Regions from separate parts of the Nocardiopsis tropica genome, predicted to be linked through region 1. Evidence: predicted binding sites of a transcription regulator. Region 1 holds the regulator's gene; the other holds the start of a gene.
The links. Region 1 encodes HrcA, which represses chaperone genes, less so after heat shock. Its sites were predicted from a motif close to TTGGCACTCTCNNNNNGAGAGTGCCAA; they were not measured.

Region 1 (6,322 bases):
GGTCGGCCCTCACCCCGGGGGCCGTACTCCTGCTGCCCGCCGTCCGGCTGCCCGGGCTGCCGGTCCTGGTCGGGGTCCTCCGGGGACGGGGGGTTCGTCGGGGTCTCGCTCATGCTCTTCCTTGGCTCCGCTCATGAGTGGCGGTTCTTGTACTTTCGCTCGTACCGACGACCGCGCGGGGCCGGAGGCGGGCGACCGCGGCGCCGGACACCGGGTGTCCGGACCGCGCCCTGGGCAGAATCCTAGGTCCTGGGGCCGTACCGGCGCGAAAACGGCCCGGTCACGGGTGGGCGCCCCGACCCGACGACGGGCCCCGGGGCTCGTCCGGATGGGGCCCCGTGACGAAGTCGATGAGCTCCTCCACGCGTCCGAGCAGCGAGGGCTCCAGATCAGCATAGGTACGGACCGATCCGAGGATCCTGCGCCACGCCTCACCGGTCTCCAGCCGCCACCCGAGGGCCTCGACGACGCCCTCCTTCCAGGGGCGCCCGCGCGGAACCTCCGGCCAGGCCCCGATCCCCACGGCGCCCGGCCGCACCGCCTGCCAGACGTCGACGTAGGGGTGGCCGGCGACCAGCACGTGCTCCCCGCGCACCCGCTCGGCGATCCGGCTCTCCTTGGACCCGGGGACCAGGTGGTCGACGAGGACCCCCAGGCGGCGGCCCGGGCCGGGGGAGAAGTCCGCCACGATCGAGGGCAGGTCGTCGACGCCCTCCAGGAACTCGACGGCGATTCCCTCGACGCGGAGGTCGTGGCCCCAGACCTTCTCCACGAGCTCGGCGTCGTGCGCGCCCTCCACGTAGATCCTGCTCTCACGCGCCGTGCGCGCGGCGGCCCCGGGCACCGCCACCGAGCCGGACGCGCTCCGCAGGGGTCCCCGCGGCGCGGGCGCGGGGCGCACCAGGGTCACGGGTCTCCCGTCGAGCAGGAAGGCGGCCGGGCCGAGGTCGAACACCCTGCGGCGCCCCGCGCGGTCCTCCAGGGTCACGCTGGACCTGTCCCACGTCACGACCGCTCCGCAGAAGGCCTCGTCGGCGTCCTCCACGACCAGGTCCCGACTCAGGGCGACCTCGCGCACGGCCCCCTTGCGGGGCAGCCGCCAGTCGCCTGCGAGCACGTCGCGGCCGTAGCGGCCGGTTCCCTTGGTAGCCACGGTCGTGCAGTCTACTGGGGGAGGGTGTCGGTTCATCCGCGCCGTGGCGCACGTCGCGGCTCCGGAGGGAAGATCCGGCGCCTCCTCCGGTGTTACCGCCGAGGGGTAGCCGTCCGGGTTTGCGGCCGGGCATAGAATTAGCACTGAGGACCCCGGAGTGCCAGGAGGTGGCGAGTTGCTGGACGAGCGCAAGCTCGCTGTCCTGCGAGCGGTCGTGGAGGACTTCGTCAACACGAACGAGCCCGTCGGCTCCAGGGCGCTGGCCGACCGGCACAGGCTCGGGGTCTCTCCCGCGACCATCCGCAACGACATGGTCGCGCTGGAGGAGGACGGGTACATCGCCCAGCCCCACACCAGCGCGGGACGCGTGCCCACGGACAAGGGGTACCGGCTCTTCGTCGACCGGCTCTCCTCCGTCAAGCCCCTGTCGGCGCCGGAGCGCCGCGCCATCGAGTCCTTCCTCGCCGGAGCGGTGGACCTGGACGAGATCGTCGCGCGGACCGTGCGGCTCCTCGCGCAGCTCACCCGCCAGGTCGCGATCGTGCAGTACCCGTCGCTGACCCGTTCCTCGGTCCAGCACGTCGAGCTGGTCCCCCTGGGGGGCCAGCGGGTCATGATGGTCGTGATCACCGACACGGGCAGGGTCGAGCAGCGCGTCATCGACGGCCTCGGCGAGGTCAACGGAACCGCGGTCAACGACCTGCGCTCCATGCTCAACCGCGCCATCTCCGGTCTCCACCTCGGAGAGGTGCCCGACGCGGTTGAGGACCTGCCCGCGCAGGTTCCGCCCGAACACCGCCAGATGGCGGTGGCCGTCCTCTCCGTCCTGCTGGAGAGCCTCGTCGAGCGGCACGAGGAGAAGATCGTCCTCGCGGGGACGGCCAACCTCGCCGCCGTGGACTTCGCCGCCAGCCTGCGGGACGTCCTGGAGGCGCTGGAAGAGAACATGGTCCTCATCCGTTTGCTGGGTGAGGCGAAGGACCCGTCAATGCTCACGGTGCGCATCGGCGCGGAGAACTTCCACGAGGGTCTCCGGTCCACCTCCATCGTCTCGGCCGACTACGGTGTGGGAAACCAGTCGCTCGCCAAGATCGGTGTCGTGGGGCCCACCCGGATGGACTATCCGGGAACAATGGGAGCGGTACGCGCCGTGGCTCGGTATGTCGGACAGATTTTGGCAGGACAGTAACTCAGTGGCCAGAGACTATTACCAGGTTCTCGGGGTGCGTCGCGACGCGTCCAAGGACGAGATCAAGAAGGCGTACCGGAGGCTCGCGCGCGAGCTCCATCCGGACATCAACCCCGACCCCGCGACCCAGGAGCGCTTCAAGGAGGTGACCCAGGCCTACGAGGTCCTCTCCGACGAGAACAAGCGCCGGATGTTCGACATGGGCCAGGACCCCTACGCTCCCGGCGGTGGCGGCGCGGGAGGCTTCGGCGGCGGGGGCGGGTTCGCCTTCGACGACATCATGAACGCCTTCTTCGGCGGCGGCCAGCCCGGCGGGCGCGGCCCCCGGGAACGGGTCCGGCGCGGGCGCAGCATCAAGATCCGGGTCGAACTGGACCTGGTGGAGACCGCGTTCGGGGTCAGCAAGGAGATCACCTTCCCCACCGCGATCCTGTGCGAGACGTGCCAGGGTGAGGGGACCGCGGCCGGTTCGCACCGCACCACGTGCGAGATGTGCCACGGCCAGGGCGAGGTCTCCCAGGTGACGAGGTCCTTCCTGGGCCAGGTCATGACCTCCCGCCCCTGCCCGCAGTGCTCGGGCCAGGGCTCGGTCATCACCAACCCCTGCGGCGACTGCGCGGGGGAGGGCCGGGTGCGCGAGAAGGTCACCCGTACCGTCAAGATCCCGGCCGGCGTCGACGACGGCACCCGGATCCAGCTCGCCGGAGAGGGTGAGGTCGGCCCCAACGGCGGCCCGCGCGGCGACATCATCCTGGAGATCATCCAGCGTCCCCACCCGACCTTCGAGCGGCGCGGCGACGACCTGCACTGCACGGTGACGGTCCCCATGACGGCCGCCGCGCTGGGCGCGTCCTTCGCCTTCGACACCCTGGACGGGACCGAGAACATCGATCTGCGGCCGGGCACCAACTCCGGCCACGTCATCACCCTGTCCAACAAGGGCGTCACGCACCTGGACGGGGGAGGCCGGGGCGACCTGCGCATCCGCGTCGACGTGGAGACCCCGGGCAAGCTCGACGAGGAGCAGGAGAACCTCCTCCGCAAGTTCGCCGAGCTGCGCGGCGAGGACCAGTCCCCGGGGCGGTTCAGCCCCGGGCACGGCGGCCTCTTCGCCAAGCTCCGCGACGCCTTCGGCGCGAAGTGACACCCCCCGTCTTCCTGGTCGGGACCGCCGCACTGGCGGCCGACCGGGTGACGGTGGACGGCCCCGAGGGGCACCACGCCGCGGTCGTGCGGCGCATCAGGGAGGGCGAGACCGTCGACCTGTCCGACGGTCTCGGCCTGCGTGCCCGGTGCACGGTGTCCGCCGTGGGCAGGGACCACGTCGTCTGCACGGTGGTGGAGCGCCGGGAGGAACCCGCGCCGCGTCCCCGCCTGACCGTGGTCCAGGCGCTGCCCAAGGGCGACCGCGGCGAACTGGCCGTGGAGATGATGACCGAGGCCGGGGTGGACACGATCGTGCCCTGGGCCGCCGAGCGCTCCGTCACCCGCTGGAAGGGCGACCGGGCGGCCAAGGCGCTGGCCAAGTGGCGCGCCACCGCGAGGGAGTCGGCCAAGCAGGCGCGGCGGGGGCGGCTGCCCCTGGTCGAGGACCTCGCGGACCGGTCCGCCGTGGCCGGGCTGCTGGCCGGAGCCGACCTGGGCGTGGTCCTGCACGAGGACGGTGCCGGACGCCTGGCCGAACTGGACCTGCCCTCGGGCGACGGTCCGGGGATCGTCGTGGTGGTCGGCCCCGAGGGAGGGTTCTCCGACGCCGAGCTCGACGCGTTCACCGCGGCGGGCGCCGTGCGGGCCCTGCTGGGACCGAGCGTGCTGCGCACCTCCACCGCTGGGGTCGCCGCCCTGGCGGTGCTCCAGGCGCGCACCGGGCGCTGGTAGCGGCGAGGGGCACGGGGCCGGGAGCGGGCACACCGCCGACGGAACGACGGAGGCGGCCGGGGGGATCCCCCCGGCCGCCTCCGTCGTCGGTCCCGGCGCACCGGGCCCGCGTGTCACTCCCCGGGCACGGCCCGGTTGCTGGTGGCGTCGCCGCCGGTGCTGCCGGAACCGCCGCTGGAGGTCTCCTCACCGCCGCCGCCGGCCCCCTCGTCCCCGCCGCCGGTGCCGGGGGCCTCCCCGCCACCGCCGCTGCCGCTCTCGTCACCGCCGCCGGCCTCGCCGTCGGTCGGCTCCTCGCTCGGGTCGCACTCCTCCTCGGAGGCGGAGGCGCCGCCGTCCTTCTCCTCCGCGGAGGCGCTGGGGGAGGGCGCCGGCCCGTCCGCGGGGGGAGAACAGGTGGACGCGGTCTCGACGCCCTCCTCGGCCGGGTCCTCGTCCTCGCCGGAGCTGGGTGAGCTCTCGGGGTCCCGAGGCGGCTCCGCCGGCTGCTGCGTGCTCCCCTCGGTGGAGTCGGAGGACGGGTCGGGGGCGGCCACGCCGCCGCCGTCCGCGTCGTGCTCGGGAGGGGCGCCGTGGCGATCGGCCCCCGCCGGGACGAACTCCAGCACCTGGTCGCGGACCTGGGGGCTGGACACGACCACGGAGGCGGCGATCATCACGGCCCCCGCCACCGCCGCCACCGGTCGTAGCCAGGGCAGGCCGAACCAGGCGAAGCCGCGGTTGCGCTCGGTGCGCTCGCGGATCAGGTTCAGGGCCTCCGGAGAGGGCTCCACCGTGCTCGCCTCGGCCATGAGGACCTGGCGCAGCCGGTCCTCGAAGGCGTCGTCGGTCGGATCTGTCGGACCGGTCATGTCGTCTGCTCCAGAACAGAGCGGAGCGAGGAGATGCCACGGGACGTGTGGCTCTTCACCGCGCCCCGGCTGATCCCCATGGCGTCCGCGATCTGAGCCTCTGACAGGTCGCCGTAGTACCGGAGCACGATGGCCTCTCGCTGACGGGTGGGTAGTTTGCGCAGGGCACGGATGACCGCCTCCCGCTCCAACAGGTTCAGGGCGCCGTGTTCGGCACTGGGGGCGTCGGGGAGGGCCTTGGGGGCGTGCTTCTCCACCACCGCCCGGTGGCGGAGCACGGACCGGGCCTTGTTCACCACCGCCTGGCGGAGGTAGGACAGGGCCTTGTTCGGATCGCGCAGCCGGCGCCAGGCGCCGTGCATCGCGACGAACGAGTCCTGAACGACTTCCTCCGCGGTCGCGTGGTCGCGGACGAGAAGGGATGCGAGCCGAACGAGCGGACGGTAGTGCTCCCTGTAGAGCTCCGTCACGGCGTGGTCGGCGTCCCACTCCACCGAGAGCGGGGCCGTGGGGGCTCCGGCCACCATGGTTTCTGTCGTCACGTCAGTTCGACGCACACCCTTGTCGCGGGGTTTACGAAAGGGCATACCTCTTCTTTTCCAGGTAGACGCGCGTTTCATTCCGAACACGTGGGTACCGGGCCGGGGCGGACGTTTCCGACGACCCGACGCGCACGGGTGGAAAGCCTATCGCGCCTGGGACGGAGGCCGTTGCCGAACGGGCTCCCGGACCGCGGCCGGCGGCCTTCCCGGGATGGGCCGCCCGGCGCCGACCTGCGGCATCATGGTCCGGGACAACCCCCAGACGGCGGCCGTTCCGGCGGCCGCGAACACACCACGGAGGTTCGCGATGGCCCATGAGGACTGCCTCTTCTGCAAGATCGTGAAGGGGGAGGTGCCCGCCGAGATCGTCCGGGAGGGCGAGCGGACCCTCGCCTTCCGCGACATCAACCCCCAGGCGCCCACGCACGTGCTGATCGTCCCGCGCGACCACCACCCCGACGCCGCCGCCGCTGCCGCCGCCGGCGCCGGGCTGCTGGACGAGATCGTCCGGGACGCACACGAGGTCGCCGTGGCCGAGGGCGTCGCCGACACCGGGTACCGCCTGGTGTTCAACACCGGCAGCGGGGCCGGGCAGACGGTCTTCCACCTCCACGGCCACCTCCTGGGCGGCCGCGGCCTCAACTGGCCCCCCGGGTAGGGGCCGGTCCCGGGCCCCGGACCGTTCCGGACAGGGCGCGGGCCCGGACCG
Region 2 (6,322 bases), on a different contig from region 1:
CCCATCGTGACTGGAGTGTGACTGTCCGTATATATACGGCGCAAGGCCCGAGATCCGACCGCATCGCGGGGCGGGCCGCTCACACGAGTCTTCCGGGTGAATCCATGAGAAGGGAAGGACTGCAGCGGTCGTCAGTTTAACGACCTGGGTCCCTTCGCCCCCAGGGGACGGCGGAAGATCTGGGTGAGAGAGGTAACGATCTGGGGTCCGCGCCCCCGCCGCCGGGCGTGCCGGGGCCCGGGCGCCGACGGGCCGCCGACCGGGGGTCACCCCGGGGAGGGGGTCCCGACCTCGCGGCACAGCAGGCAGAAGGGCCGGTCGCCGATCCTGGTGAGGACCACGGTCACCGACCCGGGGCCCGACGCCCGCAGATCACGGCGCAGCTTCTCCGTGTCCACGGCCGATCCGCGTTTCTTGATCGTTACCGTCCCGGCGTCCAGCGCCCGCACCGCAGACCTCAGGCGCTTCAGGGAGAACGGCAGCATCTCCACCACCTCCAGCACCCGCCACAGCGGCGACATGGCCGCCGTGTCCGCGGTGAAGTAGGCGATCCGCTCGTCCAGCAGCGCGCCGTCCACCCGCGCCGCCGCCTCCGCCACCAGGTGCGACCGCACCACGGCCGGGTCCGGGTCGTACAGGTAGCGCCGGGCCGGGGCCACGGGCGCCGGGCCCGCCCCGGGGTCGGCGTCCAGGTGCGCGGCCGCCCCCTCCCGGGCCAGCAGGCCCTCGCGCTCGTGCAGGACGGTGGCGCGCCGCCGGGCCCCCGTGCCCTCCGCCAGGGCGCCGAACCACAGGGCCGTCTCCTTGAGCTCCCCGTCCACCGAGATCCACTCGGCGGAGGCGTCCTCGGGCAGTGCCTCGTGCGGGATGCCCGGAGCCGCCTTCAGGCAGGCGGCCTCCGCGGCCCCGGCCAGCCCCGTCGCCACGTCCCACGGGGGGGAGTAGGCGGCCGGGTCGAACACCCGGCCGCGCCCGCCGCGCCTGGCCGGGTCGCAGAACAGCAGCGGGTAGCGGCCGACCGCCGACGCGCCGACCTCGCCCTCGCGGACCCGCGCCAGGTCCGACAGCCCGAGGGCCCCGATGTTGGCGCGGGCGACCGCCACCGTCAGCGGGTCGGAGTCCACGCCCTCCACGGGGACGCCGCGCCCGGCCAGCGCCAGCAGGTCCGCGCCGATCCCGCAGCACAGGTCGCCCGCGGAGCCGCCCGCCGGCACCGCACCCGCGACCGCGGCGGTCCGCCCCGCCCGGTACTCGGCCACGACGCGCCGGGTGGACTGCTCCAGGCCGTTCGGGGTGAAGAACATCCGCCCCGCCGCGTCGCCGAACTTGGCCCGGCCGCGCTCGCGGAGGGAGACCTGGGTCAGGAGCGCGTTGACCAGCTCCGAGACGGGTAGATCAGGGTCCAGGGCCGCCACGCGCGGGTCGGACCGCAGCAGGGACGCCGTGCCGAGCTGGTCCCGGACCGCGCTCCCCGGATCGACGCCCTCCAGCACCTCCCGGCCCGCGTCGGAGAGCAGCGCCTCGAAGGCGGGCACGCGCATGGGGTTCACCTCGGACGTCGAAGGGCGGTCTGTGTCGGCGGACCCGGACGCCCCGCGCGTCGTGGGGCCGCCGCGGCGCGGGCAGGATGCCCGGCTCCTCACGGAAGTCCCCGACCGGGGGTCACGGTCGCATTTCCATTCTGGCACTCTCAGGGGTAGAGTGCTAATCGCGACGACGCCGGTCTGGCACCCGCGACGACAGGCCGCCTCTGTCGCCCCTTTTTCGCAGTCGGTCCGCGTGCCAGCGCGGACCGGAGCCAGTACACCGAAACTTTGAAGGGGGAGGTCACACCGTGTCGACCGCCACCAAGACCGTGCTGAAGCCGCTCGAGGACCGCGTCGTGGTCAGGACGCTGGAGGCCGAGCAGACCACCGCTTCCGGTCTGGTCATCCCGGACACCGCCAAGGAGAAGCCCCAGGAGGGCGAGATCCTCGCCGTGGGCCCCGGCCGTTGGGACGACGAGGGCGACAAGCGCATCCCGCTGGACGTGAAGGTCGGCGACGTCGTCCTCTACAGCAAGTACGGCGGCACCGAGGTCAAGTACGACGGCCAGGAGTACCTGGTCCTCTCCGCCCGCGACCTGCTCGCGGTCGTCGAGAAGTAGGTCTCGACGGGGCCCGGTCCACCGGGCTCGGAGCCAGGCATCCCGCACCGGTCGGCATAACGCCGGGCGGGGCGGGATGCTCGTTTTATACGAGCCTCAAGAGGAAGCACCCACATGCCGAAGATCCTGGAGTTCGAGGACGACGCCCGCCGCGCCCTCGAGCGGGGCGTCGACCGCCTCGCCAACGCCGTCAAGGTGACGCTCGGCCCGCGCGGCCGCAACGTCGTCATCGACAAGAAGTTCGGCGCCCCCACCATCACGAACGACGGCGTGACCGTCGCCCGTGAGATCGAGCTGGACGACCCGTACGAGAACCTGGGCGCCCAGCTGGTCAAGGAGGTCGCCACCAAGACCAACGACGCCGCCGGTGACGGCACCACCACCGCGACCGTCCTGGCCCAGGCCCTGGTCCGCGAGGGTCTGCGCAGCGTCACCTCCGGCGCCTCCCCGCTCGCCCTCAAGAGGGGCATCGACGCCGCGGCCGCCCGCGTCTCCGAGATCCTCCTGGAGCGCGCCCGCCCCGTCGAGGAGCGCGAGGACATCGCCTACGTGGCGACCAACTCCGCCCAGGACGCCCAGATCGGCGACCTGATCGCCGAGGCGTTCGACAAGGTCGGCAAGGACGGCGTCATCACGGTGGAGGAGGCCCCCACCTTCGGGATGGACCTCGACTTCACCGAGGGGCTCCAGTTCGACAAGGGCTACGTCTCGCCCTACTTCGTCACCGACGGCGACCGCCAGGAGGCGGTGCTGGAGGACGCCCTCATCCTCATCAACCAGGGGAAGATCAGCAGCCTCAACGAGCTGCTGCCCCTGCTGGAGAAGGTCGTCCAGAGCAAGAAGCCGCTCCTGATCATCGCCGAGGACATCGACGGCGACGCGCTGGGCGCCCTGGTGCTCAACAAGATCCGGGGCACGCTCAACGTCGCCGCCGTCAAGGCGCCCGGCTTCGGCGAGCGCCGCAAGGCCATGCTCCAGGACATCGCCGTCCTCACCGGCGGCCAGGTCATCGCCGAGGAGGTCGGCCTGACCCTGGAGAACGCCGAACTCGACGCGCTGGGCAGCGCCCGCCGCACCGTCATCACGAAGGACGCGACGACCATCGTCGACGGCGCGGGCGAGCAGTCCGAGATCGACGACCGCGTGCGCCAGATCCGCAAGGAGATCGAGGCGAGCGACTCCGACTGGGACCGCGAGAAGCTCCAGGAGCGCCTGGCCAAGCTCGCGGGCGGCGTGTCCGTCCTGCGCGTCGGCGCCGCCACCGAGGTGGAGCTCAAGGAGAAGAAGCACCGCCTGGAGGACGCCATCTCGGCGACCCGCGCGGCCATCGAGGAGGGCATCGTCGCCGGCGGCGGGGCCTCCCTGGTGCACGCGGCGTCCGCCCTGGACGACCTCGGGCTGACCGGCGACGAGGCCACCGGTGTGGCGATCGTGCGCCGCGCCCTGGTCGAGCCCGCCCGGTGGATCGCGGAGAACGCGGGCGCCGAGGGCTACGTCGTGACCCACCGGATCTCCGAGCTGGAGGTCGGTCACGGTTACAACGCCGCCAAGGGCACCTACGGCGACCTGACCGCCCAGGGCATCCTCGACCCGGTCAAGGTCTCCCGCTCCGCCGTCCAGAACGCCGCGTCCATCGCGGGCATGCTCCTGACCACCGAGGTCCTGGTGGCGGACAAGCCCGAGGAGGAGGCGGACGACCACGGCCACGGCCACGGTCACTGACCCCACGCCCCGGACCCGGTGACGGGTCGGGTGTGAATCCGGCCCGGGGGCGGGACACGTCGGTGTCCCGCCCCCGCGCACTACCACGTGAGCCCCTCTTTTCCCTCTGGAGTGTGTGGCGTTTTCGGACGTTTTTCCCAAAACGTGACCATTCCGTAGTTGGCGATTGGAGCGGTTGGGTCCCGCAGTGGGGGCATCATTCCTAACGTGACGGATGCAGGCGCCCGGGGGGGCGCTACCGCGCAGCGGCCAGGGACACACGGGCAGGCGGACTCCGCCGCCCGCGACACAGGGTTGAACCATCTGGGCTCGCTCGCCGTCCGGGGGGACGACGGGGCCATGGACTCGCTGTTGCGCGCGGTCCGGCCCATGGTGGTCAGGTACTGCCACGCACGCCTCGCCCGGGTCTCGGGCCTGGCCCACTACTCCGACGACGTGGCGCAGGAAGTCTGCATCGCGCTGCTCTCGGCCGTACCGCGCTACCAGGACCGGGGCCGCCCCTTCGCGGCCTTCGTGTTCGGCATCGCCGCCCACAAGGTCGCCGACACCCTGCGCGTCGCGGGCAGGGTGGAGACGGTGCCCACCGACGCGGTGCCCGAGCAGCCGGACGACGACCCGGGACCGGAGGAGTCGGCGGTGCGGGTGATCGAGGCCCAGCGCGCCAGGGAGCTCCTGGACGAGCTGCCGGAACAGCAGCGCAAGCTCCTGGTCATGAGGGTGATCGCAGGACTGACAGCGGATGAGACGGGACATGTACTGGGAATGTCGGCGGGCGCGGTACGGGTCGCCCAGCACCGAGCTATCGCTCGGCTTCGGCAGGTGGCCGTGGCGAACCGCCTCCTCCCCTGAACACGGCGGACGCCCCCGTCCCGGGCGCCGTGTGTGCCCCGACCGCCCGCGGGTCCACGGCCGCTGCCGCTACCCCGGCCAGGCCGGACGCCGCAGTTCCGGCTGGCACTGAGCGCGTCGCACCGCGCGCCGGCCCCGCCCTCCGGCGACCGGCCGCCCGTGACCCCCGGCCGCTCCGGCGACCGGCCCCTTCGTGCTGCCCGGCCGCTCCGGCGACCGGCCGCCCGTGGACGCTCCGGTCCCGTGGCGCACGGCCCCTCCGACCCTCCCGAGGGAAGCCCGGGGCGCCGACCGGTGTTGTCCGGAGGCAGGGGCGGGCAGGTCCGTCCGTGCACGGCCCCCAAACCGTGATACCGCTCACTTTCGGGTCGGGGTGACGGGTCAAACACCTCATTCCACCGGGGCCGCACAGGGCGACGACCTAGGATGAGACGACACGCGGGGGCGAACCGCGCAGGTGTGCCGGGATAGCGGAGGTTGTGTCATGGGCCAGGAGTACAGCGACTACGGGGACAAACTGCTGCCGCCGGGGTTGACCTACGACGACGTGCTCCTCGTACCGGCCTACTCCGACCTCCAGCCGGGCGAGGTGGACACCACCACCCGCCTGTCCCGCAACATCACCCTGAGCATCCCCCTGCTGTCCGCGGCGATGGACACCGTCACCGAGGCCCGGATGGCCGTGGCCATGGCGCGCCAGGGCGGCGCCGGCGTCCTGCACCGCAACCTCTCCGCCGAGGACCAGGCCAGCCAGATCGACCTGGTCAAGCGCTCCGAGGCCGGGATGGTCACCGACCCCGTCACCTGCAAGCCGGAGGACGACCTCGCCGAGGTCGAGCGCCTGTGCGCCCACTACCGGATCTCCGGCGTCCCCGTCACCGACGCCGGCGGCTCCCTCGTCGGCATCGTCACCAACAGGGACATGCGCTTCGAGAGCGACCGTACCCGGCTGGTCCGCGACGTCATGACCACCGAGAACCTGGTCACCGCCCCCGTCGGCGTGAGCCGCGAGCAGGCCTTCGAGCTGCTCCGCAGGCACAAGGTCGAGAAGCTGCCCCTGGTCGACGCGCAGAACCGCCTGCGCGGCCTGATCACCGTCAAGGACTTCATCAAGAGCGAGCAGTTCCCCGACGCCACCAAGGACGCCGACGGGCGCCTGGTCGTCGGCGGCGCCGTCGGCGTCGGACCCGAGGCCGAGGAGCGGGCCAAGCTGCTCGTCGAGGCCGGGGTCGACTTCGTCGTCGTGGACACCGCGCACGGCCACTCCGCCGGACTCGCCGACATGATCGCCAAGCTCAAGGCCAACTCCCGCGCCGACATCGTCGCGGGCAACGTGGCCACGCGGGCCGGCGCCCAGCTGCTCGTCGACGCCGGGGCCGACGCCGTCAAGGTCGGCGTGGGACCGGGCTCCATCTGCACCACCCGCGTCGTCGCCGGCGTCGGCGCGCCGCAGCTCACCGCCATCCTGGAGGCCTCCAGGGCCTGTGGTCCGGCGGGCGTCCCGCTCATCGCGGACGGCGGGCTCCAGTACTCCGGCGAGATCGCCAAGGCCATCGCCGCGGGCGCCAGCACGGTCATGCTCGGCAGCCTGCTCGCGGGTGTCGA

Region 2: a site for HrcA is predicted at 1,682-1,708, ahead of groES (co-chaperone GroES). Genes of this name have one in related genera too.

Annotation. Positions count from the first base shown of each region.
Region 1 is NZ_JBHSUF010000001.1:267,948-274,269, forward strand. Features, by position in the region: gene ACFQBR_RS01110 (DUF3097 domain-containing protein) at 281-1,153, opposite strand; gene hrcA (heat-inducible transcriptional repressor HrcA) at 1,329-2,342, shown strand; gene dnaJ (molecular chaperone DnaJ) at 2,347-3,486, shown strand; gene ACFQBR_RS01125 (16S rRNA (uracil(1498)-N(3))-methyltransferase) at 3,483-4,220, shown strand; gene ACFQBR_RS01130 (hypothetical protein) at 4,334-5,071, opposite strand; gene ACFQBR_RS01135 (SigE family RNA polymerase sigma factor) at 5,068-5,598, opposite strand; gene ACFQBR_RS01140 (histidine triad nucleotide-binding protein) at 5,921-6,271, shown strand.
Region 2 is NZ_JBHSUF010000011.1:183,091-189,412, reverse strand. Features, by position in the region: gene ACFQBR_RS19230 (class I SAM-dependent methyltransferase) at 267-1,541, opposite strand; gene groES (co-chaperone GroES) at 1,835-2,146, shown strand; gene groL (chaperonin GroEL) at 2,261-3,868, shown strand; gene ACFQBR_RS19215 (sigma-70 family RNA polymerase sigma factor) at 4,076-4,717, shown strand; gene guaB (IMP dehydrogenase) at 5,202-6,322, shown strand, end outside.